DNA from 2 places in the Caulobacter sp. 10L414 genome. Region 2 is predicted to be linked to the other one. Evidence: predicted binding sites of a transcription regulator. Region 2 holds the regulator's gene; the other holds the start of a gene.
What was found. Region 2 encodes LexA, which represses DNA repair genes until DNA is damaged. Its sites were predicted from a motif close to ATGTTCNCNANNTGTTCT; they were not measured.
Positions count from the first base shown of each region.

Region 1: recA (recombinase RecA) is a predicted target of LexA. The motif match lies at 12,247-12,264, and genes of this name have one in related genera.

Region 1 is NZ_JBFTJR010000008.1:81,492-96,252, reverse strand. It holds gene AC1DCG_RS04785 (TonB-dependent siderophore receptor) at 1-2,184, opposite strand, end outside; gene AC1DCG_RS04780 (DUF3325 domain-containing protein) at 2,251-2,526, opposite strand; gene AC1DCG_RS04775 (PepSY-associated TM helix domain-containing protein) at 2,523-4,145, opposite strand; gene AC1DCG_RS04770 (hypothetical protein) at 4,142-4,363, opposite strand; gene AC1DCG_RS04765 (AraC family transcriptional regulator) at 4,550-5,434, shown strand; gene AC1DCG_RS04760 (serine hydrolase domain-containing protein) at 5,665-6,876, shown strand; gene alaS (alanine--tRNA ligase) at 7,279-9,924, opposite strand; gene AC1DCG_RS04750 (hypothetical protein) at 10,184-10,684, shown strand; gene recA (recombinase RecA) at 11,074-12,144, opposite strand; gene AC1DCG_RS04740 (EAL domain-containing protein) at 12,381-13,982, shown strand; partial or broken gene AC1DCG_RS04735 (GAF domain-containing protein) at 14,098-14,761, shown strand, end outside.
Region 2 is NZ_JBFTJR010000003.1:81,854-96,614, reverse strand. It holds gene AC1DCG_RS01945 (isocitrate lyase/PEP mutase family protein) at 1-554, shown strand, start outside; gene AC1DCG_RS01940 (family 43 glycosylhydrolase) at 735-1,667, opposite strand; gene lexA (transcriptional repressor LexA) at 1,882-2,589, opposite strand; gene trpC (indole-3-glycerol phosphate synthase TrpC) at 2,980-3,768, opposite strand; gene trpD (anthranilate phosphoribosyltransferase) at 3,765-4,793, opposite strand; gene AC1DCG_RS01920 (anthranilate synthase component II) at 4,809-5,405, opposite strand; gene AC1DCG_RS01915 (hypothetical protein) at 5,555-5,761, shown strand; gene AC1DCG_RS01910 (multicopper oxidase family protein) at 5,867-7,975, shown strand; gene trpE (anthranilate synthase component I) at 8,033-9,568, opposite strand; gene AC1DCG_RS01900 (peptidylprolyl isomerase) at 9,565-11,538, opposite strand; gene tpiA (triose-phosphate isomerase) at 11,706-12,467, shown strand; gene AC1DCG_RS01890 (GNAT family N-acetyltransferase) at 12,559-13,074, opposite strand; gene secG (preprotein translocase subunit SecG) at 13,234-13,674, shown strand; gene AC1DCG_RS01880 (CTP synthase) at 13,752-14,761, shown strand, end outside.

The DNA.
Region 1 (14,761 bases), on a different contig from region 2:
GCGCGGTTCGCCCCAGTAGCCGCCGTTGAAGTAGCCGACGTTGCGATAGTACTTCTCGTCGAACAGGTTGGTGACGTTGACGCCGACGCTGACCTTGGGCGTGAAGGCGTAGCGCACCAGGGCGTCGGCCAGGAGATAGCCGTCCTGGCTCACCCGCCGCGAGGCCAGCACCGGCGCGCCCGTCGAGGTGAAGGCGCCGCTGGGGGCGTTGATGTTCTGATAGACCTGCGTCTGCCAGCTGATCCCGCCGCCCAGCGTCCACTTGCCCAGCTTGTAGGTCGAGTTCAGCTTGACCATGTGCAGCGGATTGACGGTGAAGACCCGCACGCCCGCCGCGTTTTCGTTGTGGGTGTAGGTATAGCCGCCCGTGACGCTCCAGTTCGGGGTGATCGAGCCGGAGGCCTCGATCTCGCCGCCGCGGGTCTCGACGCCCTTCACCGCGCGATAGGCCGACGAGCCGTCGGGCAGCGAGTTGGCCGGCACGGTCGGGTCCAGCTCGGCGACGTTGTCCTGCTGCATGTAGAAGCCGTTGACCGAGGCGTAGAGCCGCTTGTCGAAGAACTCGGCCTTCACGCCGGCCTCGTAGTTGCCGCCGACCTTGGGATCCAGCTGCTTGAAGTCGGCGTCGAACAGGTTCTGCGGCTGGAAGACGTCGGCATAGCTGAAGAAGGCCGTCAGGTTGGTCGACAGGTCGTAGAGCACGCCGACATAGGGCGAGACGCGGTCCTGCGAGTAGCGGCCGGTCGTCGTGGTGCGGGCGCCGGTGGTGGTGCTGTAGTTCTCGGTGCGGGTGCTCCAGTCGCTGACGCGGGCGCCGGCGATCACTTTCAGGCGGTCGGTCGGGTTCAGGCGAACGGCGGCGTAGAGACCCGCCTCGCTGGTCGAGACGATGCTGCGCGGCCTGCCGGTGTTGTAGGTCACCGGCCGGCCGATCTCGCCGTCCCAGGTGTAGATGCTTGAGAAGGCCGTCAGGCTGTAGGGGCGGCTGGTGATGCCGGCGTTGATGGTGGCCAGGTCGCGCTCGAAGAAGTTGGCGCCCATGACCAGCTCATGCTGGCGGCCGAACATCTGGAACGGGCCCGAGGCGTAGGCGTCGACCGACTCTTCGCGTGTCTCGCTGACCGAATAGGTGTCGGAGATGGTCAGGCCAAGGCCCGTGGTCTTGTCGGCGAAGCCGCCGCTATTGGAGCCGGCCAGCAGCAGGCTCTCGGTGTCGGTGGCGCGGTTGTTGTAGGCCAGGCGCCCCACCCAGCCCGCGCCGAACTCGTGCTCGAGCACGGCGAACAGGTTGCGGCTGTCGCGCTCCCAGCGGTTCCACTTGGCCGCGGCGCTGTAGGAGCGCGGCATCTCGGCGACCGACCCGTCGCGGAAGAAGATCGGCGCGGCGCTCCAGGCCCCGCCCTTGGAGTCGGTGCGCAGGTAGTCGGCGCCGACGCGCAGGCGGGTCCTGTCGGTCAGGTCGGCCTCGACCACGCCGTACAGGCTGGGCGAGGTGTCGTGCTGGAACCGCACGTACGACTCGCGATCGGTATAGGCGCCGACCAGCCGGCCGCGCACCTTGCCGCTCTTCAGCAGCGGCCCCGACAGGTCGAGCTCGCCGCGCCGATAGTCCCACGAACCGGCCGACAGGCTGGTGCTGGCGCGGAAGTCCTCGGTCGGCCGCTTGCGCACCATGTTGATCGTCGCCGACGGATCGCCCGCGCCGGTGACCAGGCCCGTTGCGCCGCGCACCACCTCGATGCGCTCGTAGATCGAGGTGTCGCTCAGCACCGAATTGCCGCCGGCGCCGGTGGTGTACTGGGTGGGCACGCCGTCGAACTGGAAGTTGGTAATCGCAAAGCCGCGCGCGTTGAACAGCACGCGGTTGGAATCGTACTGCTGGACGTTGACGCCCGGGGTCTGGGCGAAGACCTCGGCCACCGTGATCAGGTTGAAGTCCTCGATCCGCTGGCGGGTGAAGACGGTCAGCGACTGGGGCGTCTCGCGCAGGGTCAGCGGCAGCTTGGTGGCGGTGTTGGTGCCCTTGACCTGGTAACCCTCGGTGCGGCCGGTCACCAGCACGGCGTCGACGGCGGTCTCGTCCTGGACGGCCTGGCCCTCGGCGTGGGCGACGCCGGCCAGCGAAAGGACGGCGACGCCGGCCAGCAGGGCTGCGCGGCGGGCGGGACGGTGGATAGCGGACAAGACGGGTCTTCCTTCGGGTTCGGATGATGCGGAGAGCGCCGGCGCACGGCCGGCGGAAAGGCGGGATCAGGGCTTGGCGCGCGGCCACCAGGTCTGGACCAGCAGCACCGGGGCGGCCGCCGCGGTCAGCAGGCCCAGCCAGCCGATCGCGCCCCAGGCCAGGCCCCAGGCGACCAGCGAGGCGGCCAGGCCGAGCGCGAGGCCCAGCCAGCCGGCGATCTCGAGGACCCGGCGCCGTTGCCTGGTCAGAGGTCCGCCGACCAGGGCCGCGTGATGGCGGGGCATGGCCAGCGACAGGGCCAGGAACCCGGCCAGGCAAAGCAGGAAGGCCAGCAGGGTCACGCCTCGGCCTCTGCCGGCTCGCGGACGACGACGGGCTGGACCGGCGGCGGCGCGACGGCCTTCGCCTTCCTCGCCTTGGGGGCGCCCGGCTTGTGGCGGACGACGCCCAGCGCCATCGCCGCGAAGGCCGCGCCCAGGGCCAGCAGGGTCAGGTCCATGACCGCCATGGCCGTGTCGCCGGCCTGCAGGCTGGCGAGGACCCCGCGCTGGGTGGCGACCAGATTGAACACCGGCAGCCCCGCCAGCAGCGCCGCGGTCAGCGACAGCTGCTCGATCCAGCCCCGGCGCGGCGGCCGGACGAAGCCGTGCAGCAGCAGTCCGCCCCAGGCGATGAACATCGCATGCACTTCCCAGTCGGCGCGCCCGGCCAGGGTCGTCGGCAGCAGGCGGTTGGCCCACAGGAAGACGGCCATGGCCGCGGGCAGGCCGGCGATCGTGCCGACGTTCAGGCGTTCGACCAGGCGGAAGCCGAAGTGCGGGCGGTCCGGATCGGCCAGCTTCTGGCGACGCTTGGCGATCCACAGGACCAGGCCCGTGGCCACCATCGCCGTGCCGGCCAGGCCCGACAGGAAGAACAGCCAGCGCAGGGTCATCGGCGCGAAGCGTCCGGCGTGCAGGCCGATCATGCCGCCCCTGGCGATCATCCCCCTCGACGTCGGCTCGACCTGCGAGCGGATCTTGCCGGTCACGCCGTCGAAGACGATCTCCCAGCGGCCGTCGACCAGGGTGTCGCTGGCCCGGCGGGTGAGCGTGATCCTCGCGGCCGCGTCGTTGGGGGCGTCGATGCGGATCAGGCCCGCATGACCGCCGTCCCAGGCCCGTTCGGCGGACGCCAGCACGGCGCCGATATCGACCAGGGGCGCGGCCTCGCCCGAGGGCTTCACCGGCTTGGCGCGGGTGATGCTCTGGGCGTAGTACGCCGTCTTGCTGGGATAGTTGGCCGCCACGCCCCAGGGCACGTACAGCACCATCAGGGTGACCAGCCCGGTGTAGGTGATCATGGCGTGGAACGGCAGGGCCAGCACCGCCAGGGCGTTGTGGCCGTCCAGCCAGCTGCGCTGGCCCTTGCCCGGACGGAAGGTGAAGAAGTCGGCGAAGATCTTCTTGTGGGTGATCACGCCGCTGACGATCGCCACCAGCATGAACATGGCGCAGAATCCCGCCACCCAACGTCCCCAGATCACCGGCACATAGCGCAGGTCGAAGTGCAGCCGGTGGAAGACGTCGCCGCCTTCGGTGTCGCGCGGCTGGGCGACCTGGCCGTCAGGGCCGATGGTCACGGCGTTGGGATCCACGCCTCGCCGCGGGGCCGGCCGGCCCTTCTCGCGGAAGGTGGCCATCGCGCCGCTGGCGCGCTCCTCGGGCAGGCTGATCGACCAGCTCGCCGCCTTTGGGGCGGTGGCCTGCAGGTGGGCGACCGCGCCGCGCGCGACCGTCTCGACGTCGCGCGCGGCCCCGATCTCGGGCCGCGACCAGCGGGTGATCTCCTCGCGCCAATAGCTGACCGCGCCGTTGAGGAAGATCAGATAAAGGATCCAGCCGACCAGCAGCCCGGTCCAGGTGTGCAGCCCGGCCTGCGACTGGCGGAAGCCCTGGGGCTTGGGTCCGGCGCCCTTCATGCCGCCCACGCCGCGCCCAGGCCGGCGACGACGCCGACGGCCAGCGTCACCAGGCCCGCGTGCAGGGCGCTGCGGGCCGCGAAGGTCCAGACCACCAGGGCCGCATAGATCCCGAACGACAGGATGGTCGACCACAGGGTGCGGTCCAGCGCCTCTCCCGGCAGCACGCGGGCCAGCAGCATGGTGCAGGCGGCCATCGCCGCGTAGCCGCCGAACATGGCGATCGCGATCCGGGCGAGGACGTCCGCCGTCCGCCCCAAGCCTGTCCACCTGCCCTGCGCCGCCCTCACGCCCGCTCCTTCGTCCAGCCCGACTGTTTACGTGGCGGTGCGAGTAGCGTTATTGAGAGTTAGTCGCAACGAAGCGGGCGACGGTTGGCCCGATCCGAAAACAAAACGGCCCGTATGCGAACTGACGAACCGCTGCGGTTGTGGCTCAACCAGACGATCTGGAACACCTGGGACCGGAGCCCCTTGCCCACCGAAACCCCCGAACCGCCTTTCGACAAGAGCAGCGCCGACCATCCGCCGATCCGGCCCGTGGTCGGGCTGCACGGCCGCCAGGCCAAGGGCTATTACGATCCGCCGCACGTGCACGACCGCGCCCAGTTCTCCTATCGGCTGGAAGGCGTGGCCGCCGTGCGGGCCGGCGGTTCGGCCATCCTGCTGCCGCCGGGGCGCGGGGTGTGGATCCCCCCGGGCCTGACCCATGAGGTCAGCTGCCGCGGCCCCGCCGCCTACAACGCCCTCTATGTCACGCCCAAGGCCGATCCCCAGCCGCGCGACCTGAAGGTCATCGACGTGACGCCCTTCCTCCACGCCCTGGTCGAGGAGTTCCTGACCTTCGACCCGGCCTATGACCAAGCCGGGCGCGAGGGCCAGATCGTCCGCCTGATGCTGGGCGAGATCGACCGCGCTCCGGCCTCGGCCTATGCCGGTCCGCGCCTGCCCCGCGATCCGCGCGTGCGCCGGATCTGCGACGCCCTGCGGATCGCCCCCGCCGACGACCGCGACATCGACGCCTGGGCCCAGGTGGCGGGCATGAGCCGGCGCACCTTCACCCGCACCTTCAGGGCCGAGACGGGCATGGGCTTCACCACCTGGCGCCAGCAACTGCGGATGACCGAGGCGGCCGCGCGCCTCGAGGCCGGCCAGTCGGTCAAGCAGGCCGCCCAGGACCTGGGCTTCACCTCGGCCAGCAGCTTCGTCACGCTGTTCCAGCGCTCGTTCGGCGTCTCGCCCGGCCGTTACGCGGCGGCGACCGCGCAGGTCCGGGGGCATGGCCGCTGACTCTTCGGCCAGGGCCTCGGAATCGCCCCGGTTGGCGGCCTAAGGGGTTTGTCACGCCGCGCCAAACGCGTAGGACAGCCCCTCAGTAATCATGCGACGCGACCCCCGACGGCGGCCCGTGTCGCCGCTTCGACCGGTAAAGACGCCTGACCAAGTTCATCAAGACCTCGCGGTTCACCTTCCGGCGCGGCCGGGGCCGCGGCTGGAAGATCGCCGCGGCCGCAGCCGCCGTGGCGGCCCTGGGCGCCGCCGCCCTCACCCTCTCGCGCTGCGCACGCGTCTCCAAGACCGAGCAGACCATCGCCGCGGCCGCCACGCCGGTGGCGCTTCCGCTCAAGCCCCAGGACTGGCGCGGCGAGATCGACTATCGCGCTCTCGACGCACGCATCGGGGCGATGATGCGCGACCGCTCGATGACCGGGCTGGCGATCGCCGTGGTCGAGGACGGCCGGCTGTCGTTCGTGAAAGGCTATGGCCGCACCGCGCCGGACGACGGCGAGACGGTCGGCGCCGACACCGTGTTCCGCTGGGCCTCGCTGTCCAAGACCGTGGCTGGTTCGCTCAGCGCGCGTCTGGCCCAGGACGGGGTCTTCTCGCTGTCCGACCCGCTGGGGCGCTTCGACACCAGCCTGCGCCTGCCGGCCGACGCGCAACGCACCCTGACCATCGAGCAGTTGCTCTCGCAGCGCACGGGCCTGCCGCGCAACGCCTATGACGGCTGGCTGGAGGGCGGCCGCTCGCCCAAGATGATCCGCCAGGCCCTGGGCGAGGTGCCGCCCCAGTGCCCTCCGGCCACCTGCCACACCTACCAGAACGTCGCCTTCGACACGATCCGCGAGGTGGTCGAGACCACCACCCATCGCCCCTATGCCGAAGAGGCTCGCCAGCGCCTGTTCGTGCCGCTGGGCATGACCAGCGCCACCATCGGCATGAGCGAGCTGAGCGACGCCCGGCACTGGGCCCGCCCCACCCGCTACGGCCGTCGCCTGACCCTGGCCGAGGCCTACTACCTGACCCCCGCCGCCGCCGGCGTGAACTCCAACATCGTCGACCTGGCGCGCTGGATGCAGGCCCAGATGGGCCTGGCCCCCGCCGTGCTGCCCGAGGGCGTCCTGGAGGAGATCCAGCGACCGCGCGTCAACACCGGCCGCCCCTACGGCAACTCGCCGCTGGGCCGCACGCTGGAAAAGCCGGGCTACGGCCTGGCCATGCGCAGCTTCGGCTACCAGGGCCACCGCCTGGCCGGCCACAGCGGCGCCGTCGACGGCTATCGCGCCACCATGATGTTCGATCCGGCCAAAAAGACCGGCGTCGTGATGCTGTGGAACAGCGAAAGCAGCCTGCCCTTCAAGCTGCAGGCCGAGGTCTTCGACCTCTATTACCACCGGCCCTTCACCGACTGGCTGCAGTTGGGCGAGGGGCAGGTTCAGCTGGATCCCTAACAAATCCCTCTCTCTTTGAGAGAGGGAGGGGCCCGCCGCAAATCGTCGGGAGGGTGAGAGGTTTCACCCTTTCCGAACTAGGCGAGGCCCCCGGCCGGATCGACATTCCGTGGCGCCGGCCGCTTTTCTCCGAGCGTCCCCGCGAAGGCGGGGATCCAAGCTGCGTTTCAGGAGGAGGCGCGGCAACGAGTGACCTGCAGGCTCCGCCTGGGTCCCCGCCTTCGCGGGGAAGGACGGATCTGGGGGACGGCCGTAGATTGGCTGTCGATCCGGCGAAGGCGGCGCGCGCCAAGAAGACCGAGGGCCTTCCAGCCCTGGCTGTAACCTCTCCCCCTCCCGCCACCTGCGGCGGCGGGCCCCTCCCTCTCTCCAAGAGAGAGGGAAGATCGCCCATCATCCGTATCAGCCGGCCAGAACGGCCTTGATCGCCGCCAGGCCGTCGTCGGCCTTGGTGGCGTCGGGAGCGCCGCCCTGGGCGAAGTCGGGCTTGCCGCCCGCGCCCTGGCCGCCCATGGCGATCACGGCGGCCTTGGCCAGGTCCGCGGCGCTGAACTTGCCGACGAGATCAGCGGTCACGGCCACGGTGACGGCGGCCTTGCCGTCGGTCGTGCCGACCAGGGCCACGACGCCCGAGGTCAGCTGCTTCTTGAACTCCTCGGCGACGCCGCGCAGTTCCTTGCCGCCGACGCCGTCGAGGACGCGGGCGATCAGGGCGGTGCCGTTCACGTCTTCCGGACCGGAGGCCGCGCCGCCGCCGCCACCCAGGGCCAGCTGCTTCTTGGCCTCGGCCAGTTCCTTCTCCAGCTTCTTGCGCTCGGCCACCAGGGCGTCGACGCGCGACAGGACCTCGGCGACCGGGGTCTTGAACTGGTCGGCCAGGGCCTTGGCGACGCCGGCCTGGTCGAGCAGGAAACGGCGGGCCGCCTCGCCGGTCAGGGCCTCGATGCGGCGCACGCCGGCGGCCACGCCCTGCTCGGAGACGATCTTGAACAGGGCGATGTCGCCGGTGCGGGCCACGTGGGTGCCGCCGCACAGTTCGACCGAATAGGCCTTGCCCGCGTCGGTGAGGCTGTCGCCCAGGGTAAGCACGCGCACGCTGTCGCCGTACTTCTCGCCGAACAGCGCCACGGCGCCGGCCTCGATGGCGGCTTCAGGAGCCATTTCCTCGGTGCGGGCCGCCACGTTCTGGCGGATGACCGCGTTCACTTCGGCCTCGATGCGCTCGATCTCGTCGGCGCTCAGCGGACCGCCGTGGCTGAAGTCGAAGCGCATGCGCTCGCCGTCGACCATCTGGCCCTTCTGGGCGACGTGCGGGCCCAGCACATGGTGCAGGGCGGCGTGCACCAGGTGCGCGGCCGAGTGGTTGGAGCGGGTGGTGTGGCGGCGCTCGGCGTCGACCGAGGCCACGACCTGGTCGCCGACCTTCAGCGGACCGGCCAGCTCGACGCGGTGCACGTGCAGTTCGCCGGCCTGCTTCTGGGTGTCGAGCACGCGGCTCTCGGCGCCATTGGCCTCGATCACGCCGGTGTCGCCGGCCTGGCCGCCGCTTTCGGCGTAGAAGCTGGTGCGGTCGAGCAGCACGTCGACGGTCTGGCCGGCCGAAGCGGCCTCGACCTCGGCGCCATCGGCGACGATGGCCTTCACGACGCCCGTGGTCTCGGTGGCCTCATAGCCGACGAAGTCGGTGGCGCCGGCCTTTTCCTTGATCGAGAACCAGGCGGCCGCCGCGCCCTGCTGGCCCGAACCGGCCCAGTTGGCGCGCGCCATCTCGCGCTGCTTCTGCATGGCCGCGTCGAAGCCGTCGGTGTCGACGGTCAGGCCCTTGGCGCGCACGGCGTCCTGGGTCAGGTCGAGCGGGAAGCCGTAGGTGTCGTACAGCTTGAAGGCGGTCTCGCCGTCCAGCACGTCGCCGGTCGACAGATTGGCGGTGGCTTCGTCGAGCAGGCCCATGCCGCGGCCCAGCGTGGTGCGGAAGCGCTCTTCTTCCTGGCGCAGGGTCTCGACGATCGAGGCTTCGGCGCGGCGCAGCTCCGGATAGGCCTGGCCCATCTCGGCCACCAGGGTCGGGGCCAGGCGGTGCATCAGGGGCTCGCTCGCGCCCAGCAGGTAGGCGTGGCGCATGGCCCGGCGCATGATCCGGCGCAGCACGTAGCCGCGGCCTTCGTTCGACGGGGTGACGCCGTCGGCCAGCAGGAACGACGACGAACGCAGGTGGTCGGCGATCACGCGGTGCGAGGGCGCCTGGGCGCCTTCGGCCTTGACGCCGGTCAGCTCGACCGAGGCGGCGATCAGCGCCTTGAACAGGTCGATGTCGTAGTTGTCGTGCACGCCCTGCAGGACGGCGGCGATGCGCTCCAGGCCCATGCCCGTGTCGATCGAGGGCTTGGGCAGCGCCAGGCGCTCGCCGCCGGCGATCTGCTCGAACTGCATGAACACCAGGTTCCAGATCTCGATGAAACGGTCGCCGTCCTCATCGGGGCTGCCCGGAGGGCCGCCGAAGATGCCTTCGCCGTGGTCGTAGAAGATTTCCGAGCACGGGCCGCAGGGGCCGGTGTCGCCCATGGACCAGAAGTTGTCGCTGGTGGGGATGCGGATGATCTTGTCGTCGGACAGGCCGGCGATCTTCTTCCAGAGATCGGCCGCCTCGTCGTCGGTGTGGTACACCGTGACCAGCAGCTTTTCCTTGGGCAGCTTGAACTCGCCGGTCAGCAGGGTCCAGGCGTGGTGGATCGCCTGTTCCTTGAAGTAGTCGCCGAACGAGAAGTTGCCGAGCATCTCGAAGAAGGTGTGGTGGCGGGCGGTGTAGCCGACGTTGTCCAGGTCGTTGTGCTTGCCGCCGGCGCGGACGCACTTCTGCGAGCTGGCCGCGCGCGGGTGCGCGGGCGTCTCGGCGCCGGTGAAGACGTTCTTGAACGGCACCATGCCCGCGTTGACGAACAGCAGGGTCGGATCGTTCTGCGGCACCAGCGGCGCCGACGGCGTGACGGCGTGGTCGGCCTTGCCGAAGTAGTCGAGGAAGGTGCTGCGGATCTCGTTGAGGCTAGGCATCGTCGTCTCGGGAATCTCGAAAGGTCCGGCGGACACCGGAAGTCGGCGCTGCATAGCGCGGTTTCAAGCTTTGTGGAAATCCAACCTCGGAATGGCCGGCTGGCGCGGCGCTCGTGACGCCTGGCCGCTCGCCCCGGCCGCTGGTCCGGCAGTGACGGGCGAGCGGACGGCCACGTCGCGATCTGGGGAACGGAACGCCCCCGTCGCCGCCTTGCCCGTCTGGAAGGACGACGGCTAACCTTCGGCCGAGAGGGACGCCATGAACACCACCACCGACACCACGGCGCAGGGCCGCCCCGTCAGCACGCCCTTGCTGACCGAGGGCCGCGCGCGGCGCACCATATGGATCCTGTTCGCGGTCGTGGCCCTGATCGTCATCGCGCCCCTGACCGGTTTCACCCTGGTCAAGCAGCGCCAGGCCGCCGCCGTCGCCGAAGCCTATTGGAGCCTGGCGGGAACGCCCTGCCCGACCCTCGCCCCGGCGGCCTTTGCGGTCGGGTCGCGCAAGCCGATGACCTTCGCCTTCGACGAGGCCGTCATCCAGCGGCGCGCCGGGCACATGGAATGCACCCACCGCGTCTACGCCCAGGCGGCCGGACGCCGCGAGGCCCCGGTCTGCGACTTCAGCGGCCCGATCGCCCTGGCCGTCGCCGTCGGCGGAACGCAGGCCTTCTATGCCCCGCCCGGCTCGGCTCGGGTGGCGGTGATCGACGGCAAGCCGGTCTGCGTGCAGCGGCCGTGGACCGACATCGGCGGCTGAGGGCGACGGGCCCTGGCAGGCAGGAGCCTCTGCGGTAAGCGGCGGCAGTTCTGGGGGCGCGGTGCGATGGCGGCCTGGCCGCTGATCAGCCTTCCAGCGCCTCGGAAGCTGAAAACGGCCCCCCTCCGGCCCTTCGGGCCACCTCCCCCAAAGGGGGAGGATCTTGGAGCGGCGCCTGTCGTCCGCCCCCTCCGTCACGGCGCTTCGCGCCGCGCCACCTCCCCCGTTACACGGGAGAGGACAAACGAAATCGGACGCCTGGCATGGGGTCCAGGCGTCCGGGGCTCGCGGCCGTCGACGGCGGTGTCGTTCCGCCGTGGGCAATAAGGCGGGGTCGCCCTCGGCGGGGCGGCGGCCGCGAAGTTCGGCGCAGGCGCGCGCCGAATGGCTTAGTCTTCCTCGCCCTCTTCAGGACCGCCGACCAGCAGCTCTTCCTCGATCTTCTGCGAGGCGCGACGCACCGCGGTTTCGATCTCGTTGGCCAGGTCCTTGTTGTTCTTGAGGAACTCGCGGACGTTGTCGCGGCCCTGACCGATGCGCTGGCTGTTGTAGGAGAACCAGGAGCCGGCCTTGTCGATGATCCCAGCCTTGACGCCCAGGTCGATGATCTCGCCCAGCTTGGAGATGCCCTCGCCGTACATGATGTCGAACTCGACCTCGCGGAACGGCGGGGCCACCTTGTTCTTGACCACCTTGACGCGGACGTTGTTGCCGATGATCTCGTCACGGTTCTTGACCGAGCCGGTGCGGCGGATGTCCAGGCGCACCGAGGCGTAGAACTTCAGGGCGTTGCCACCCGTGGTGGTTTCCGGGCTGCCGTACATCACGCCGATCTTGTGACGGATCTGGTTGATGAACAGGACGATGGTGTTGGCCTTGTTGATCGAGCCGGTCAGCTTGCGCAGCGCCTGGCTCATCAGGCGGGCCTGGAGGCCAGGCAGGCTGTCGCCCATCTCGCCTTCGATTTCGGCCTTCGGGGTCAGGGCGGCCACCGAGTCGACGATGACGATGTCGACCGCGCCCGAGCGCACCAGGGTGTCGGTGATCTCCAGCGCCTGTTCGCCGTTGTCGGGCTGGGCCACCAGCAGGCTGTCGAGATTGACGCCCAGCTTGTGGGCGTAGGACGGATCCAGCGCGTGCTCGGCGTCGACGAAGGCGGCGGTGCCGCCGGCCTTCTGAACCTCGGCCACCGCGTGCAGGGCCAGGGTCGTCTTGCCCGAGCTTTCCGGCCCGTAGACCTCGATCACCCGGCCCTTGGGCAGGCCGCCGATGCCGAGCGCGATATCGAGGCCCAGCGAGCCGGTGGAGACCGCTTCGATCTCGACCTTGCCCTTTTCGCCGAGCTTCATCACCGAGCCCTTGCCGAAGGCCCGATCGATCTGCGCCAGAGCCGCTTCTAGCGCCCGCGCCTTGTCGCCTTCTTCCTTGCCCACGAGTTTCAAAGCCGCCTGACTGGTCATTGGTTGATCGCCTTATTCCATGATTCCGGCCGCCGGGCCGGAAGTTCGGGCGCCGCTACGCCCACCGCCTGTGGAATGATTAATGCGTACACATTTTGTTCTATGTTCGCAAGATGTTCTTTTCAGCCCGTCCGACCGCCGCTGTGGCGAGCCGTCGCACCCCGCTCGCCGCGCCCCATGCACGGCTCCTTAAGCTAAGGCGGGCCAGGATGGCCCCCTCTGGGGAGCTCTGTCCTTTGTCGATCGATCCACGCCGCCTGCTGGGCCTGGCCTTCGCCAGCGCCGATCTCCTGCTCGAACTCGAGGGGGATCGCGTCAGCCTCGCCCTGGGCGCGGCGCAGAAGATCATGGGCAAGACCGAAACCTCCCTGATGGGCCGCGTCTGGCGCGACCTGTTCACCCCCGCCGACCGTCCGTTGATGGACGCGGCGCTCTACGCTCTCGACGAAGGCCAGCGCCGGGGACCGGTCACCGTCCGCGTCGCCGGTGAGCCGGAACGCTTCGTCGGAGTCACTCTGCGCGCCCTGCCCGACAATTTCGGACGTACCTCGATCGCGATCACCGCGGCCCGTCCGCCCGCCGGCGGCCTGGACGCTACGGGCCTGCGTCCGCGCGAGAATTTCGAGGAGATCGCCAAGGGCCTGTTCGAGGCCGCGCGGGTCACCGGCCTGGAGCTCGAACTGGCCATGGTCGAGTTCGCCGGCCTGGCCGCCCTGCGCGACGGCCTGGCCCCGACCGAGGCCCACGCGCTGGACATGAAGATCGCCGGCGCCGTCCGCGCCGAATCCCACGCCGGCGCCATGGCCACCCAGGTCTCGCCCGAGCGCTTCGCCCTGCTGCGGGCCAAGGACGACCGGCCCGAGGCCCTGGCCGCCCGCCTGACCAAGATCGCCACGCTCGACGCCAGCGCCCACGTGGTGCCGCTGGACGGCGGGGCCTCCTCGCGCGGCCTGCGGGCCCTGCGCTACGCCCTCGACGACTTCCTGCGCGAAGGCCTCAAGGACACCCCGCCGATGACCCTGTCGGAGGCGATGAACCGATCCGTAAAGCGCACCCTGGCCCGCGCCGGCGCCCTGGGCGCGGCCGTCAGCCAGCGCCGCTTCACCCTGGCCTACCAGCCCGTGGTCGACCTCTCGACCGGCCAGGCCCATCACCACGAGGCGCTGGTGCGCTTCGAGGACGGCGCCAGCCCCTTCGCCCTGATCCGCATGGCCGAGGAGTTCGACATCATCGAGGAGCTGGACCACGCCATCGCCGAGCAGGCGGTGCGCCGGATCGCCTCGGACCGCGCCGGCAACGTCCGCCTGGCCGTCAACGTCTCGGGCCGCACCATCGTCAGCGAGACCTTCGTCGACCACATCGGCCGCCTGCTGGCCCAGACCCCGGCCGCCAAGGGCAAGCTGATCTTCGAGGTCACCGAGACCAGCGCCATCGACGACCTGCCTCGCGCCAACCGCCACATCCAGGCCCTGCGCGGCCTGGGCTCGCTGGTCTGCCTGGACGATTTCGGCGCGGGCGCGGCCTCGTTCGCCTACCTGCAGGAACTGACGCTGGACATCGTCAAGATCGACGGCCGCTACGTGCGCGAACTGGCCGGCAACAGCCGCGACGGAGCCATGGTCCGCCGCCTGGTCGAGCTGTGCCGCGACCTCAATGTCCGCACCGTCGCCGAGATGGTCGAGACCGCCGAGGTCGAGGACGTGGTCCGCAAGGCCGGCGTCGATTTCGCCCAGGGCTGGCTCTACGGCAAGCCGGCCGACCAGCCGCAGCCTTCGCAGAAGCCGACCGCCGTCACCCCCATGGCCCGCCGCGCCGGCGTGTCGGAAGGCTGGGGCTGAATCAGCTTCACCGTACTTGCGTGGAACCCTTGGACGCGCCAAGCGTCTAAGGGACCGCGCCGGTTTTCATTGCCCGGCGAAACGATGCTGCGGGGATCGGGGGGCCGCAACCAGCATGAACGCCGCCGACACGTCGGAACGCGAGGCCCGCCGCCTCGCGGCGCTCCGCCGTTACGACATTCTCGACACGCCGCGCGAAGCCGCGTTCGACGAAATCGCCGCCCTGGCCGCGGAGATCTGCGAAACGCCCATCGCCGTGGTCAATTTGATCGACGGCGAGCGGCAGTTCTTCAAGGCCGAGGTCGGGCTGGGCGTCCGCGAGACGCCGCTGGAAAGCTCGTTCTGTGCCAAGGCGATCCTCGAAGACGATTTCCTGCTGGTGCCCGACGCCACCCGGGATCACCGCTTCGACTGCAATCCGCTGGTCACCGGGGCCCCGCACCTGCGGTTCTACGCCGGCGCCCTGCTGAAGACGGCCGAGGGCCTGCCGATCGGGACCTTGTGCGTGCTCGACACCGCGCCCAAGGCGCTGTCGCCCCTGCAGCAGCGCACCCTGCAGGTGCTGGCCCGCCAGGTGATGAGCCAGCTGGAGCTTCGCCTGTCGCTGCAGGCCAGCGCCGACAGCGAGCGCAAGTACCGCACCCTGTTCGACTCGATGGACGAGGGGTTCTGCATCATCGAGTTCCTCGACGGCCCGCACGGCCCCGACAGCGACTACATCCACATCGACGCCAACGCCGCCTACGCCCGCCACGCCGGCATTCCCAACGTCGTCGGCC
Region 2 (14,761 bases):
ACGAGGTGATCGAGCATCTGGCCCTGCTGGTCGCCGCCACCGACCTGCCGGTCAACGCCGACTTCGAGGCCGGTTTCGCCGACACGGCCGAGGGCGTGGCCGCCAATGTCGTCCGCGCCATCGAGACCGGGATCGCCGGCCTTTCCATCGAGGATCGGGTGGGGACGGACCTTTATCCCATCGACACCGCCGTGCAGCGCCTGGCGGCCGCCCGTGCGGCCATCGACGCCTCGGGCCAGGACGTCATGCTGGTGGGCCGCACCGAGGGTTTCCTGATCGGCCGCGACGACCTGGCGCCGACCATCGAGCGCCTCGTGGCCTATTCCGAAGCCGGCGCCGACTGCCTCTATGCGCCGGGCGTGACGCGATATGACGACATCGCCGCCATCGTCGCGGCCGTCGCTCCCAAGCCGGTCAACGTGCTGCTGTGGGGACCCGACATGAAGGTCGCCGACCTGCCGGGCCTGGGCGTTCGCCGCGCCAGCACCGGCGCGGCCCTGGCCGCGGCCGCCTGGAGCCGCTTCGAGGCGGCGGCCAAGGATCTGATCCTCTAGGGCGTATCGAAATTCAGCAACTTCGTTCCTTTTCACCGAGCATCCCCGCGAAGGCGGGGATCCAAGCTGCGTTTCGGGAGAAGGCGCGGCCGTGAGCGATCCGCAGACTCCGCTTGGATCCCCGCCTTCGCGGGGAAAGACGGATTTTGGGGACGGGGGTCGGGTGAACGTCGATCCGTTCTAGGGAACGGGCGGCCGTTTGATCGGCAGGATTGATCCGTCCGGGCCATAGCTCAGCGGCGCCAGGGTGATCGAGCGTCGATGGTCGCCGCCGCCGGACAGCAGCTTGTCGTGATAGAAGAACCACCACCGGCCGTCGCGCTCGATGATGGCCTGGTGGTTGGTCGAGATCGGCAGGTAGTCGAGGATCACCCCGCGATAGGCGTACGGCCCCATCGGCGACCTGGCGGTCGCATAGACGATCTGGCCCGGCCAGCCGGTCGAGAAGCTGAAATAATAGAGGCCGTCGCGCTTATGCAGGAACGGCGCCTCGCCGTACTTCTTCTTCGGGTCGTCGGCCGGATAGCCGGTGACCACGAGGTTTTCGATCGGCCCGGCCAGCGAGGCCATGTCGGCGCCCAGCCGGACGATCTTGGGCACGCGGGTGCCGAACAGCATGTAGGCTTGGCCGTCGTCGTCGATCAGCACCTGCGGGTCGATCGGCTCGTCGCCGGCGTTGGCGTCGCGGGCCTTGTCGACCAGCGGCGCGCCGATGGCGTCCTTGAACGGACCCTGCGGCCGGTCGGCCACGGCCACCCCGATCTTGTCGCCGCCGACCGGGGCGAAGAAGTAGTACTTGCCGCCGCGCTCGACCGCGCCCGGCGCCCAGGCCTTGGCGTCGGGTCTGGCCCACTTGAACACGGTCACGTCGAGGAACGCGCCGTCGTCGCTCCAGGTCTTCAGGTCGCTGGAGCTGTAGAGCCTCCAGGACGTCGAGTCCCAGTACTTGCCCGAATTCGAGGCGTCGTCGGTGGCGTAGACATAGACCTTGTCGCCGAACACGTGCGACGAGGGATCGGCGCTGAACCGCTGGTTGATCGGCTGGGCGGAGGCGTTCAGGCCGAGCGCAAGGCAGAGCGCCGCGCTGAGGGACGCGATGGGCGCGTGGGACATGGTTGCTCCTCCGATCGACCGATGGGGCGGCGCGTCATGAACAGCGCGCCGCAAGGCCTTGGGCCTGGAGTAGCAGCTTCGATTAACTCAGACAAATATGCGTTCAGGTCGCGTTCGACCTAGCCACGGCCTTGAGGCCCGCGCCAGACGCAAGAAGGGCGCGGGCGTCCCTCGACACCCGCGCCCCGCGCATCTTGCCGGCCGGTGGCCCGCGTCAGTGGTAGCGGCGGATCAGGCCCACCAGCTTGCCCTGCACCTCGACCTGATCGGGGCCGAAGATGCGGGTCTCGTACTTGGGATTGGCAGCTTCCAGTGCGATCGAGCCGCCCTTCTTGCGCAGGCGCTTGAGCGTGGCTTCCTCGCCCACCAAAGCTACGACGATCTCGCCGCTGTTGGCGGTGTCGCCCTTGCGGATGATCACGTAGTCGCCGTCCAGGATGCCGGCCTCGATCATCGAGTCGCCCTGCACCTCGAGGACGTAGTGTTCGCCGCCGCCCAGCATGGTCTCGGGCACCGGCAGGCGGTCGCGCTCGTGCTGGATGGCGTCGATCGGCGTGCCGGCGGCGATGCGGCCCAGGATCGGCAGCTCGCGGCTGGTGTCGGAAACCGGCGGAAGCGGGGCGGGCGCCGACGGCGCCGGGCCGCCGCCTTCCAGCACCTGCGGACGGAACGCGCCGCGGCCCTTGGGCGGAGCGGCCGTGGTGGCCTGCTGCGGCAGCTTGACCACCTCCAGCGCCCGGGCCCGGTGAGCCAGGCGACGGATGAAGCCGCGCTCTTCCAGCGCCGTGATCAGCCGGTGGATGCCCGACTTCGACGCCAGGTCCAGGGCCTCCTTCATCTCGTCGAAGGAGGGGGAGACGCCGGTCTCCTTGATCCGTTCGTGGATGAACATCAGCAGCTCGTGCTGCTTGCGGGTGAGCATGACGGCCTCGCAAGTCGTCGCGGAACAAACCGCAAACCTTTCGAATGTTCTCTAGGTGTTCTTGGTTAAGGTCAAGTGAATTGCAGCGATCGGCGTTCTTTGAAATCGTGATCGAGACCGATGTCAGCTATTGCCGGCTAAGTCGCTGATTTTAAGTCGGTATGCCGAGCGCTCTTCAGGCGCTGGAGCCCGCCGCGAACGCGTCCCAGGGTGCGGATTTCGCCTGGGTCGCGCGCCGCCCAGCCGGTCATGGTCGCGGGAAAATGCCCGGCCAAGCGCCGATTCCCGGCGCCCGGGCGCCGATTCTACAGCCGCTGGAACGACCGATTCTGCTTTCTCCGCGATGGCAGGGATGTTCGGCTGCTGGATCGCCAGGAATGGCGAAGGCCGTTACCCGATCAGCTCGCGCGTCGCGGCGGTCACGTCGGCCTGGCGCATCAGGCTTTCGCCCACCAGCATGGCCTTGGCGCCGGTCGCTTCCATCCGCACGACGTCGGCGTGGGTGAAGAGGCCGCTTTCGGTGACCAGCAGCGAGCCCTGCGGCGCGAGCTTCGACAGCCGCTCGGTCACCGTCAGGTCGACGACGAAGCTCTTGAGGTCGCGGTTGTTGACGCCGAACAGCGTGGCGCCCAGCTTCCCGGCGCGCTCGGTCTCGGCCTCGTCGTGCACCTCGACCAGGGCGTCCATGCCAAGGCGCTGCGCCTCGGCCATCAGCTCGCCGGCCAGCGTGTCGTCGATCATCGCCAGGATCACCAGTATGGCGTCGGCGCCCAGGGCGCGGCTCTCGGCCACCTGCCAGGGATCGACCAGGAAGTCCTTGCGGATGCAGGGCAGGGCGGTCGCCGCCCGGGCGGCCACGAGGTAGTCGTCGGCGCCCTGGAAGCTGGGGCCGTCCGTCAGCACGGAGAGACAGGCTGCGCCGCCGTCCTCATAGGCCTTGGCGAGCGCTGGTGGATCGAAGTCGGCGCGGATCAGGCCCTTCGAAGGCGAGGCTTTCTTGATCTCGGCGATCAGGGAGAGCTTGCCCGGCGCGTGCTTGGCCTCCAGAGCCGCCTTGAAGCCGCGCGGCGCCGAAGCGGTCTTGGCGGCGGCTTCGACGTCGGCCTGCGAGCGCACGGCCTTCCGGCCGGCGACGTCCTCGCGCTTGTAGTCGGCGATCTTGGCGAGAATGTCGGTCATGCGGGCTGAACTTCGGAATTGGTGGCGGCCACCAGGCCGGCGAGGGCGGCCTTGGCGCGGCCGTCGTCGAGCACGGCGCCGGCCAGTTCCACGCCCTCGCGCAGGGTCTCGACCTTGTCGGCCACCAGGAAGGCGGCGGCGGCGTTGAGCAGCACGATCTCGCGATAGGCGCCGGTCTCGCCGTCGAGCAGGCGGGTCAGGGCCGCGGCGTTGAAGGCGGGATCGCCGCCGGTGATCTCGGCGAGCGAGGCGCGCTGCAGGCCCACGGCCTCGGGCGTGATGGTGAAGAGGCGCATCGCCCCTTCGCGCCATTCGGCCACCTCGGTCTCGCCGGTGATGGTCAGCTCGTCCATGCCGCCGCCGTGCACCGACCAGGCGCGTTCGGCGCCCAGGGCTCCCAGGGCGCGGGCGATCGGCTCGACGAAGCGCGGGGCCGAAACGCCCACGACCTGACGCTTGGCGCCGGCCGGATTGGTCAGCGGGCCGAGCAGGTTGAAGATGGTGCGGAAACCCAGCTGCTGGCGGATCGGCGCCACGTGCTTCATCGCGCCGTGGTGCGACTGGGCGAACAGGAAGCAGATGCCGGCGCTGTCCAGCGCGGCGCGCTGCTGGGCGAGATTGGCGTCGATATTGACCCCAAGGGCCGCCAGGACGTCGGCGGTGCCCGACTTGGAGGTCACCGCGCGGTTGCCGTGCTTGGCCACCTTCAGCCCGCCGCCGGCGGCGACGAATCCCACGGCGGTGGAGATGTTCAGGGTGTGCAGGCCATCGCCGCCGGTGCCGCAGACGTCGACCACGTCGTACGGATGCTCCAGGTGCACGGCCGCGCGGCGCATGGCGCGGGCGCAGGCGGCGATCTCGCCCACGGTTTCGCCGCGCAGGCGCATGGCGGTCACCGCCGCGGCCACCTGGGCCGGGGTCGGCTCGCCGCGCAGGCAGGCGCTGAAGAAGACTTCGGCGTCGTCTTCGGAAAGGGTCTGGCCGTCGGCCAGCTTGGCCAGCAGCGGCTTGAAAGCGTCTGACATGTTTTCAGCCCCGCCCTAGACCCAGATCTGGGCGTCGCGGCGCACGCCGGCCAGGTCGAGGAAGTTGGCCAACAGCTGGTGGCCGCCCTCGGTGGCGATGGATTCGGGGTGGAACTGCACGCCGTGGACGGGGCGGGTCTTGTGCTGCACGCCCATGATCTCGCCGTCGGCGGTCCAGGCGGTGACTTCCAGCTCGGCCGGCAGGTTCTCGCGGCGCACGGCCAGGCTGTGATAGCGCGTGGCGGTGAACGGGTCGGGCAGGTCCTTGAAGATGCCCTTGTTGGCGTGGCGGATCGGGCTGGTCTTGCCGTGCATGACCTCCTTGGCCCGGATCACCTCGCCGCCGTAGGCCTGCCCAATGGCCTGGTGGCCAAGGCACACGCCCAGGATCGCCAGGTCGTCGGGAGCGCCGCGCAGCAGCGGCAGGCAGATGCCGGCTTGGTCGGGGGCTTTCGGGCCTGGCGACAGCAGCACGGCCTGCGGCTTCAGCCCCAGGGCCTCCTGCACCGTCAGGTCGTCGTTGCGATGGACGACCGTCTCGGCCCCCAGCTCGTTCAGGTAATGAACGAGGTTGTAGGTGAAGCTGTCGTAGTTATCGATGACCAGGATCATGACGCCGCCTTTCGAGCCTCGCTTCTAGTCCGGTCGGGGGCGGCGCGTCATCCCTTTACGGAAAGAGTTTTTCTGCGAAAGCGACCAGCGGCGAAGCGCCGCGTCGCCGATCCGTTGCCACCGCAGCGGGAAGAGGCGAAATTTCCCGTATGTCCGTCGCTGATTCCGCCATCGACACCGCCGCCATCGCCTACGCCCGTGCGCTGCTGCGCGCGCCGCGCCGGCGCCAGAAGATGCTACCGGTGCTGCTGGCGGCCGCCTTCGCCGCCGTGGCCGCTGTCAGCTTCGCGACGGTCATGGTGCTGGCCCCGCCGCTGACGACCCAGCATCTGCCCAAGGAGCGCCTGGGCGACTGATCTGCCTCGCCGCCCCAAAATGAGTTCCTAGGGTTGTGAATTCAACTTGAACGACTCTGGCGACGCTCTCACCCTCCGGCGTTTTTCAAACGCACGGGGGCATCCATGCGACGACTGCAACTCCTGGGGGGAGCCGCGCTCGCCCTGACCCTGGCCGCGGGGGCGGCCCTGGCGCAGCAGGCGCCGGTTTCCGATCCGCCCATCCTCACCACCGTCGCGCCCGGCGAGGCCGCCCCGAGCGCGCCGCTGAGGCTGTTCGGCGCCGTGCCGGCCCCGCCGCCCAAGGGCGACGAAGTGCGGGCCGATCTCGACATCCTCCTGCTGAAGTCGCGGATCTGGAATCCCAACAGCGGCAAGGAACTGGGCAAGGGCAAGTACGAGGGCGCCTACGACACCGTCGAGCTGCGCGCCTATCAGGACCGGCTGCATCCGGCCAAGCCCGACCAGCTCTACGTGGCGCCGGCCCTGGTCTCGCGCCCGGGCCAGACCGTGCGGGTCAAGATCCGCAACCTGCTGCCGCCCGAGGACAAGTGCCCCGGCCATCCGCAGGACATCAACGAGCCGCACTGCTTCAACACCACCAACCTGCACAGCCACGGCCTGTGGGTCAGCCCGGCGGGCATCAGCGACAACGTGCTGCGCCAGCTGCCGCCCAATCGCGACTTCACCTACGAGTACGAATACAACATCCCCGGCGATCATCCGGCGGGCACCTTCTGGTACCACCCCCACGTCCACGGCTCGACGGCGATCCAGGTGTCCAGCGGCCTGGCCGGGGCCCTGGTGATCAAGGGCGAGCGCCTGCCGCGCATCGACGACGAGGGCGCGGCCCCGGTGCGCAAGCTGGTGCCGGGCGACGTCGACGTGCTGCTGGCCAAGTCGCCCGACCACATTTTCGTGCTGCAGCAGATCCAGTACGTTTGTCGCGACGGCGAGGGCAAGGTGAAGGCCCGCACGGTCGAGGGAACGGCGCGGAAGAACTGGTACTGCGACGCCGGCGACACCGGCGTGCTCGACAGCTACGACTTCATCGGCGGCTCCAACTGGTCCAACTCGGGCCGGTTCACCACCGTCAACGGCGCCACGGTCGAGGCGCTTGAGCAGAAGGCGGTGGCCGGCGTGCCCGAACGTTGGCGCTTCATCCACGGCGGGGTTTCCGACACCGTGAAGGTCTCGATCCGCAAGCGGATCGGCACGGGGCCGCTGGAGGCCCTGCGCAAGGCCGGCGCCCTGTCGCAGGACGCCCTGATCGCCAGGGAATGCGCGCCCTCCAGCGAGGCCGTCTCGCAGTTCGAGATCGCCGCCGACGGCCTGACCCGGCAGAAGGTGCTGGAGCGCAAGGCCACCTTCCTGCAGCCGGGCTATCGCAGCGACCTGCTGGTCGACTTCAAGGAGCCGGGCGCCTACTGCGTCATCGACGAACTGATCAAGGTCGACCAGTCGGGCGTGGAGGGCAGCGCCGAGCGTCGCCAGCTGCTGTTCCTGGTCGAGGTCGCCCCCGGCGCCGCGCCGGTCCTGCCGCCGGCCGACGCGGTCAAGCAACTGCTGGTCAGCGCGGCCAAGGGGCTGGAGATCGAGGACGCCGCCCTCAAGCAGTCGATCGTCGAGGGCCTGGACAGGGACCTGTCGCTGGAGGCCTTCTCGCCCCATCGCAGCCTGCTGGCCGACACGATCGACAAGGAGCAGCCGCTGGTGTTCTCGCTGCGGGCGCCGTCGACGACGCCAGGCAACGGTCCAGGTCCCGGCCTCGGCCGCACGGACGCCACCGTCAGGCGGTTCGATCCCAACGACTTCTCGCGCACCCTGGTGCTGGGCGACACCGACCGCTGGACGCTGTCGGTCAAGGAAGGCGATCCCAAGGTCGGCCACCCGTTCCACATCCACGTCAATCCGTTCGAGGTGGAGACGGTGGTCAGCCGGGCCGGCGTCGACCTGACCAAGGACCCTAACTCGGAATATTTCGGCCTCACGGGCGTTTTCAAGGACACCCTGTTCGTCGAGCACGACGTGGTGGTGACCACGCGCAGCCACTACGCCCGCTACATCGGCGACTTCGTCCTGCACTGCCACATCCTCAACCACGAGGACAAAGGCATGATGGAGATGGTCCGCATCGCTGACCGCGGCCCCGACGGCAAGCCGATGGCGCTCGGTCACGGCCTGACCGATGTCGCGGGTCTCGAAGGCGCGGCGCGGCCGCACACCGGGCACTGAAACGCAGAAGGGGCGGCCGATGGGCCGCCCCTTCCTTTCTTCCGCAAAAGCCGCCGATCAGGCGAAGCGCCAGGCTTCCTCGGCGGCGCGCTTGAGGGCGCGGGACTTGTGCAGGGTCTCGTCGTACTCGGCGTCCGGGTCGCTGTCGGCCACCACGCCGCCGCCGGCCTGGACGTACATCATGCCGTCCTTGACCAGGGCCGTGCGCAGCACGATGCAGGTGTCCACCGAGCCGTCGGCGCCGATGTACCCCACCGCGCCGGCATAGCCGATGCCGCGCTTCTCGACTTCCAGCTCGTCGATGATCTCCATCGCCCGCACCTTGGGCGCGCCCGACAGCGTGCCGGCGGGCAGGGCGGCCATCAGCACGTCGACCGGATCGACGTTCGTGGGCGCGTCGCCCTCGACGTTCGAGACGATGTGCATCACGTGGCTGTAGCGCTCGATCGTGAAGCTGTCGGTCACGCGCACGTTGGCGTGCTTGCCCGGCTGGGGCGCCTTGTTGGAGCCTGACTGGCCCAGCATGGCCACGCGGCCCACGTCGTTGCGGCCCAGATCCAGCAGCATCAGGTGCTCGGACCGCTCCTTGGGATCGGCCAGCAGCTCCTTCTCCAGCGCCAGGTCTTCTTCGGGCGTGGCGCCGCGCGGACGGGTGCCGGCGATGGGGCGGATGGTGATCTTGCCGTCGCGCAGGCGCACCAGGATCTCGGGGCTGGAGCCCACCAGGTTGAAGCCGTCCATGTCGAGGAAGAACAGGAACGGCGAGGGGTTGGTGCGGCGCAGCGAGCGATAGAGGGCGAAGGCGTCCAGGCCGAAGGGGGCGCGGAAGCGGTGGCTGGGCACCACCTGGAAGATGTCGCCGGCCCGGATGTACTCCTTGGCCTTCTCGACGACTTCCCGATAGTCCTCGCGGCTGACCGGGGTGCTGAACTCCATCGGCCCCTGCGGGCTGCGGGGCGCGTCGTGGGCCAGCGGACGGCGCAGGTCGGCCATCACCGTCTCGATGCGCTCGCGGGCGGCCGCATAGGCGTCCTTGGCCGACACGCCGGGCGTCGGGCGCGCCGTCGTTGTCAGGACGATCTCCTGGGCGATAGCGTCGAACACGGCCACGATCGAGGGCCGCGTCATGATGCCGTCGGGCAGGCCCAGGGCGTCCGGATTGATGTCCGGCAGCTTCTCGACCAGGCGCACGGTGTCGTAGCCGAGCGCGCCGAAGATGCCCGCCGCCATCGGCGGCAGGCCGGCCGGCAGTTCCATCTTCGACTGGGCGATCAGGTCGCGCAGGCTGTCCAGGGCGCCGCCTTCCAGCGAGGCGAACCTGCCGGCGGCGATGTCGTCGCCACGGGCGATCTCGGCCTTGTCGCCGCGGCAGCGCCAGACGACGTCCGGCTTCATGGCCACGATGGAGTAGCGGCCGCGCCAGGCGCCGCCCTCGACGCTCTCGAACAGGAAGGCGTAGGGACGGCCGTGGCCGATCTTCAGATAGGCCGAGACCGGGGTCTCCAGGTCGTCGATCAGGCGCGTCCAGACCAGCTGCGGCAGGCCGGCGTCATAGCCGGCCGCGAAGGCGTCGAAGCCAGGCTCCAGGCTCATTGAGCCGAGGCCTTCTTGGCGGCGCCGCCCTTGGCCGCGCCGTCCTTCTCCGCCTGGGCCAGGGCCGCGGTGTCGACGCCGATGGCCTGGCGGGCCAGGTTCAGGTTCAGCTGCGGCTTCAGCTTGTCGCGGGCGGCCGCGCGGCCGGCCTGACCGATGTCGCGCATGTAGGCCATGCTGGTCTGCGGACGCATGCCCTCAGCGGCGCGGGCGATCTCGTTGGTGTCGCCCGGACGGATGGCGTCGATGCGGCCGACCACGTAGCCGACCTGCGGGGCGCGGGCGGCGAAGACCTGGCCGGGCTTGGCGTCGAACGAGGCGACCAGCAGGTCGCGGCCCAGGGCCTGGTGCTGCTGGGCGTTCTCGCGCGACAGGCCCGCGACCTTGATGACCTTGGCGTTGGCCGAGGCGGCGACGGCTTCCATCGATTCGCCCTTGCGGACGCGGGCGGCCAGTTCGTCGGCCTTGGCCTTCAGGCGCTTGACCAGCTCGTTGATCATCCACTGCTGGGTCAGCGGCTGCTTGACCTCGGCCAGCGGGGGCAGGGCGGCCTTGTTCACCTTCTCGACGCGGACGGCGAAGTACTCACCCTTGCCGGCTTCGATCAGGTCGCTCTCGCCGCCTGCGGGCAGCGCGAAGGCGGCCTTAAGCACGTCCGGGGTCAGGCCCGCCGCGGGTTGCCCGCCGAGGTCCGTGCCCTGGGCGGTCAGCGGGGCGGTCGTGACGACCAGGGCGCCGGCCTTGCCGGCGGCGTCGACGACGTTGGCGCCGGCGTCGCGGGCGTCCTGGAAGGTCTGGGTCTGGTCATAGGCCTTGGACTGGGCGGCCTGCACGCGCAGGTCGGCCTCGATCTGCGGGCGGGCGGCTTCCAGCGAAGCGGCCTTGGCGGCGGTGATCTTCAGCACCTTGATGACCGACTGGCCCAGTTCGCCGGCGATCGGCGCGCTGACCTGGCCTTCGCCGAGGCCGAAGGCGGCGTCGGCCACCTTGCGGTCGGGCAGGGCGGTCTTGGGCTTGTCGAGGATCATCACCGGCTGCTTGCCGTAGGCCTTGGCCACGTCGGCCGGGGCCTCGCCCTTGCGCAGGCGCTCGGCGATGGCGGCGGCGGCCTTGGCGTCGGGCGCCACGATCTGCACCAGCGAGCGGGTTTCCGGCTGGGCCAGGGTGTCCTTGCGGAAGTCGAAGGTCTTCTGCACCTCGGCCGGGTCGACGCTGACCGAGGGCTCCAGGGCCTTGGCGCTGAAGCGCACGACCGACAGGACGCGGGTCTCGGGCAGGGTCAGGCGGGCGGCGTTCTCGGTCATGAACGCCTGCAGCTGGGCGTCGGTCGGCGCGGCCGGCTGGGCGACGCTGGTCGGGTTGATGGCGAAGGCCGACAGGTCGCGGCTCTCATAGCCGTACACCGCCTGCAGCGCCGAATAGATGCGCGGGGTGCGCAGGCCGTTGGCGACGCTGGCGTAGAACTGCGACTGGGCGATCTCGTCGCGCAGCGAGGCCTCGTAGGTGGCCGGGGTCAGGTTGTTCTGCGCCAGCAGGGCCTGGTACATCTGCTTGTCGAACTTGCCGGTCACCGGGTCGAACGGGCGGGTGCCGGGCGGCAGCTGGCTCAGTTGCTTGTGCAGCACTTCGCCGACCAGGGCTTCGGACGGGCGCACGCCCATCTTCCTGATCAGCTCGGCCATCGATTCCTGCAGCGCCAGTTCCTGCAGCATGCCGCGGTCGACGCCGCGCTGGACGGCTTCGTCCGGCGTCAGGCTCTGGCCCTGCTGTTGCAGCTGGTTGCGATAGTTGTCGAAGCGCGCCTTGAAGTCGTCGGGCGTGACCGAGCGCGAGCCGACGACGATCACCTTGCTGCTGCTGGGCTGCTTGAAGACGTCGCTGATCCCGAAAACGGCGAAGCTGACGATCAGCAGGCCGAAGAGGACGATCGCGAAGGGCGATTTGGCGAAAGAGCGAAAGCCGGCGAGCATGACGTGTGTGACTACCTTCTTCGATTCCGCCCAATTGCGTGCGCGTGAGCGACCGCCTTGGGGCGACGCATCCGATGCGAGCAAGCGGGTATAGTAGAGGCCAAGGTGCGTGAGCAAGCCGAAGCGGACTTGACTTACCAAGGGAGCGCGTCCCCAAAGCCAACCTCATGACCGTTTCTCTTACGACGCCCCGGCCGTTGATCGCCGGGAACTGGAAGATGTTCGGCCTTGAGGCCTCGCTGGACGAGGCCAGAGCCGTGGCCGCCGCGGTGGCGCAATCCCCGCCCGCGGCGCGTGTCGCCATCTGTCCGCCCGCCACCTTGCTGCACCGCATGTCCGAGGCGCTCTCGGGCGAGTCGGTGATCGTCGGCGGCCAGGACTGCCATGCGGCGCCGCAAGGGGCCTACACCGGCGACATCTCGGCCCCCATGCTGGCTGACGCCGGCGCGACCCTGGTGATTCTCGGCCACTCCGAGCGCCGCGGCAGCTACGACGAGACCTGCGAGGAAGTGTCGGCCAAGGTTCTGGCCGCGCTGGCCGCCGGGCTGGAGCCGGTGATCTGCCTTGGCGAGACGCTGGCCCAGCGCGAAGCCGGCCAGGCCGAGCCCATCGTCACCGGCCAGGCCCGCAACTCCTTGCCCGACGAACTGGCCGGCCAGGCCTTCGCCGTCGCCTATGAGCCCGTCTGGGCCATCGGCACGGGCCTGACCCCCACCATCGCCGACATCGGCGCCATCCACGCGGCCATCCGCGCCGTGCTGGTCGAGCGCTTCGGCGACCACGGCGCGACCGTGCCGATTCTCTATGGCGGCTCGGTGAAGCCCGACAACGCCGCCGAGATCCTGGCCACGCCCGAAGTCGGCGGCGCCCTGGTCGGCGGCGCCTCGCTGAAGGCCAAGGACTTCCTGGCCATCATCGCGGCGGCTTGATCGGGCGGCCCTCCTTGGCACGGGGGCGAGGAACCTCCCCCCTCTGGGGGAGGTGACCCAAAGGGCCGGAGGGGCCCGCAGCCGGCGCGCCTCAGAGCTCCAGGTCGAACAGCCTGCCGTCGCGGCGTTCGCCGTCGCGGTCGACCTGGCCCTTGAGATAGGCCGCGCCCTTGAAGCCCAGGCGCTCCAGAAGCCTCTCGGCGCGGGCGTCGCCCACCTGGGTTCGGGCGATGACGTGCTTGAGGTCGCTGGCGGCGGCGTGGGCGAGGAGGGCGGTGACCGCCTCGTGGGCGTAGCCCCGGCCCCAGCTCTCGCGGGCCACGATGAAGCGCAGTTCGGCCCGATGGCGGCGCTCGTCGATCTCGACGAACTCACAGGCGCCGACGAAGTCGCCCGTCGCGGACAGCCGGATGGTCCAGTACAGCGCCGCGCCGGCCTGCATGTCCTCGATCTGGCCGACGACGCAGGCGGCGACCTCGTCCGGATCCTCCAGCGGCGCGCGGTCCCAGTGGGCCATCAGTTCCGGGTCGCTGAGGAACGGATAGATGAGCGGAGCGTCTTCGGCGACCAGGGGCTTGAGCGTCAGGCGTTCGGTCTCGAGAATCATGCGCGCCCTGGAACCTGGAGTTTGCGGAACTGGAGTTGGAGAACTTGAGTTGGCCGGCCGTCGCCCCACCTATGGCGTGCGCGCGCCGGTAGTGGTAGAGGGGCCGCTTCGTTTTTCACAGTCGGTTCGCCGGCTGCCCGGATCGAGAACTGTTTCGTCATGCTCATCGGCATCCTGCTGGCCATCAACATCATCGTCTGTATCGCGCTGATCGGCTTCGTGCTGCTCCAGCGTTCGGAGGGCGGCGCCCTTGGCATGGGCGGCGGCGGCGCCGGCAGTTTCATGACCGCGCGCGGCGCGGGCGACTTCATGACCCGCATGACCTGGATCCTGTTTTCGGTGTTCCTGGTCATCAGCCTGGTCCTCACCGTCCTGACCGGCCGCATCGGCGGCGCCGACTCGGTGGTCGACAAGCTGAAGATCGACAATCTCGACACCAAGACCCTGAACGCGCCCGTCGCGCCCAGCGTCCCGGCTCCGGGTTCGGCCGTTCCGGCTCCCGGCTCGACCGCGCCGAGCGCCGTTCCGGCTCAGCAACTCAGCGTTCCGGCTCCGGCCGCCCCGGCTCCGGCCGCTCCGGCCCAGACCCCCGCCCAGTAAGGGCGGGGGAGCGAAACTTGTTTATGAACGTCGGTCTTTTCGCCGCGATCGCCGAATCGCGGGTAATCTGAGCGCCCATGACGCGGTACATCTTCATCACCGGCGGCGTGGTTTCCTCCCTTGGAAAAGGCCTCGCCTCCGCAGCGCTGGGCGCTCTCCTGCAGGCTCGTGGCTACACGGTTCGCCTGCGTAAGCTCGACCCCTATCTCAACGTCGATCCGGGCACCATGAGCCCGTATCAGCACGGCGAGGTGTTCGTCACCGACGACGGGGCCGAAACCGACCTGGATCTGGGGCACTACGAGCGCTTCACCGGCGTGTCGGCCAAGAAGGCCGACAACATCACGACCGGCCAGATCTACAAGACGATCATCGAGAAGGAACGCCGCGGCGACTATCTGGGCGCGACCGTCCAGGTGATCCCGCACGTCACCAACGAGATCAAGGACTTCGTCCTCTCGCCCGCCATGGACGAGACGGGCCAGAAGCCGGTCGACTTCGTGCTGGTCGAGATCGGCGGCACCGTCGGCGACATCGAGGGGCTGCCCTTCTTCGAGGCCATCCGCCAGCTGCGCCAGGACCTGCCGCGCGGCCAGAGCTGCTACGTGCACCTGACCCTGCTGCCGTTCATCAAGACGGCCGGCGAGATGAAGACCAAGCCGACCCAGCACTCGGTCAAGGAGCTGCGCTCCATCGGCATCCAGCCGGACATCCTGCTCTGCCGTTGCGAGCAGGAGATCCCGGTCGAGGAAAAGCGCAAGATCGCCCAGTTCTGCAACGTGCGCCCGAGCGCCGTGATCCAGGCCCTGGACAGCTCGTCGATCTACGCGGTGCCGATCGACTATCACAAGGAAGGCCTGGACGCCGAAGTGCTCGACGTCTTCGGCCTGCAAGACGCGCCCAAGCCCGACCTGTCGCGCTGGGAAGCCATCGACAACACCGTCCAGCATCCGGACGGCGAGGTCACGATCGCGGTCGTCGGCAAGTACACCGTGCTCAAGGACGCCTATAAGTCCTTGATCGAGGCCCTGCATCACGGCGGCCTGGCCAACAAGGTCAAGGTCAACCTGGACTGGGTCGAGAGCGA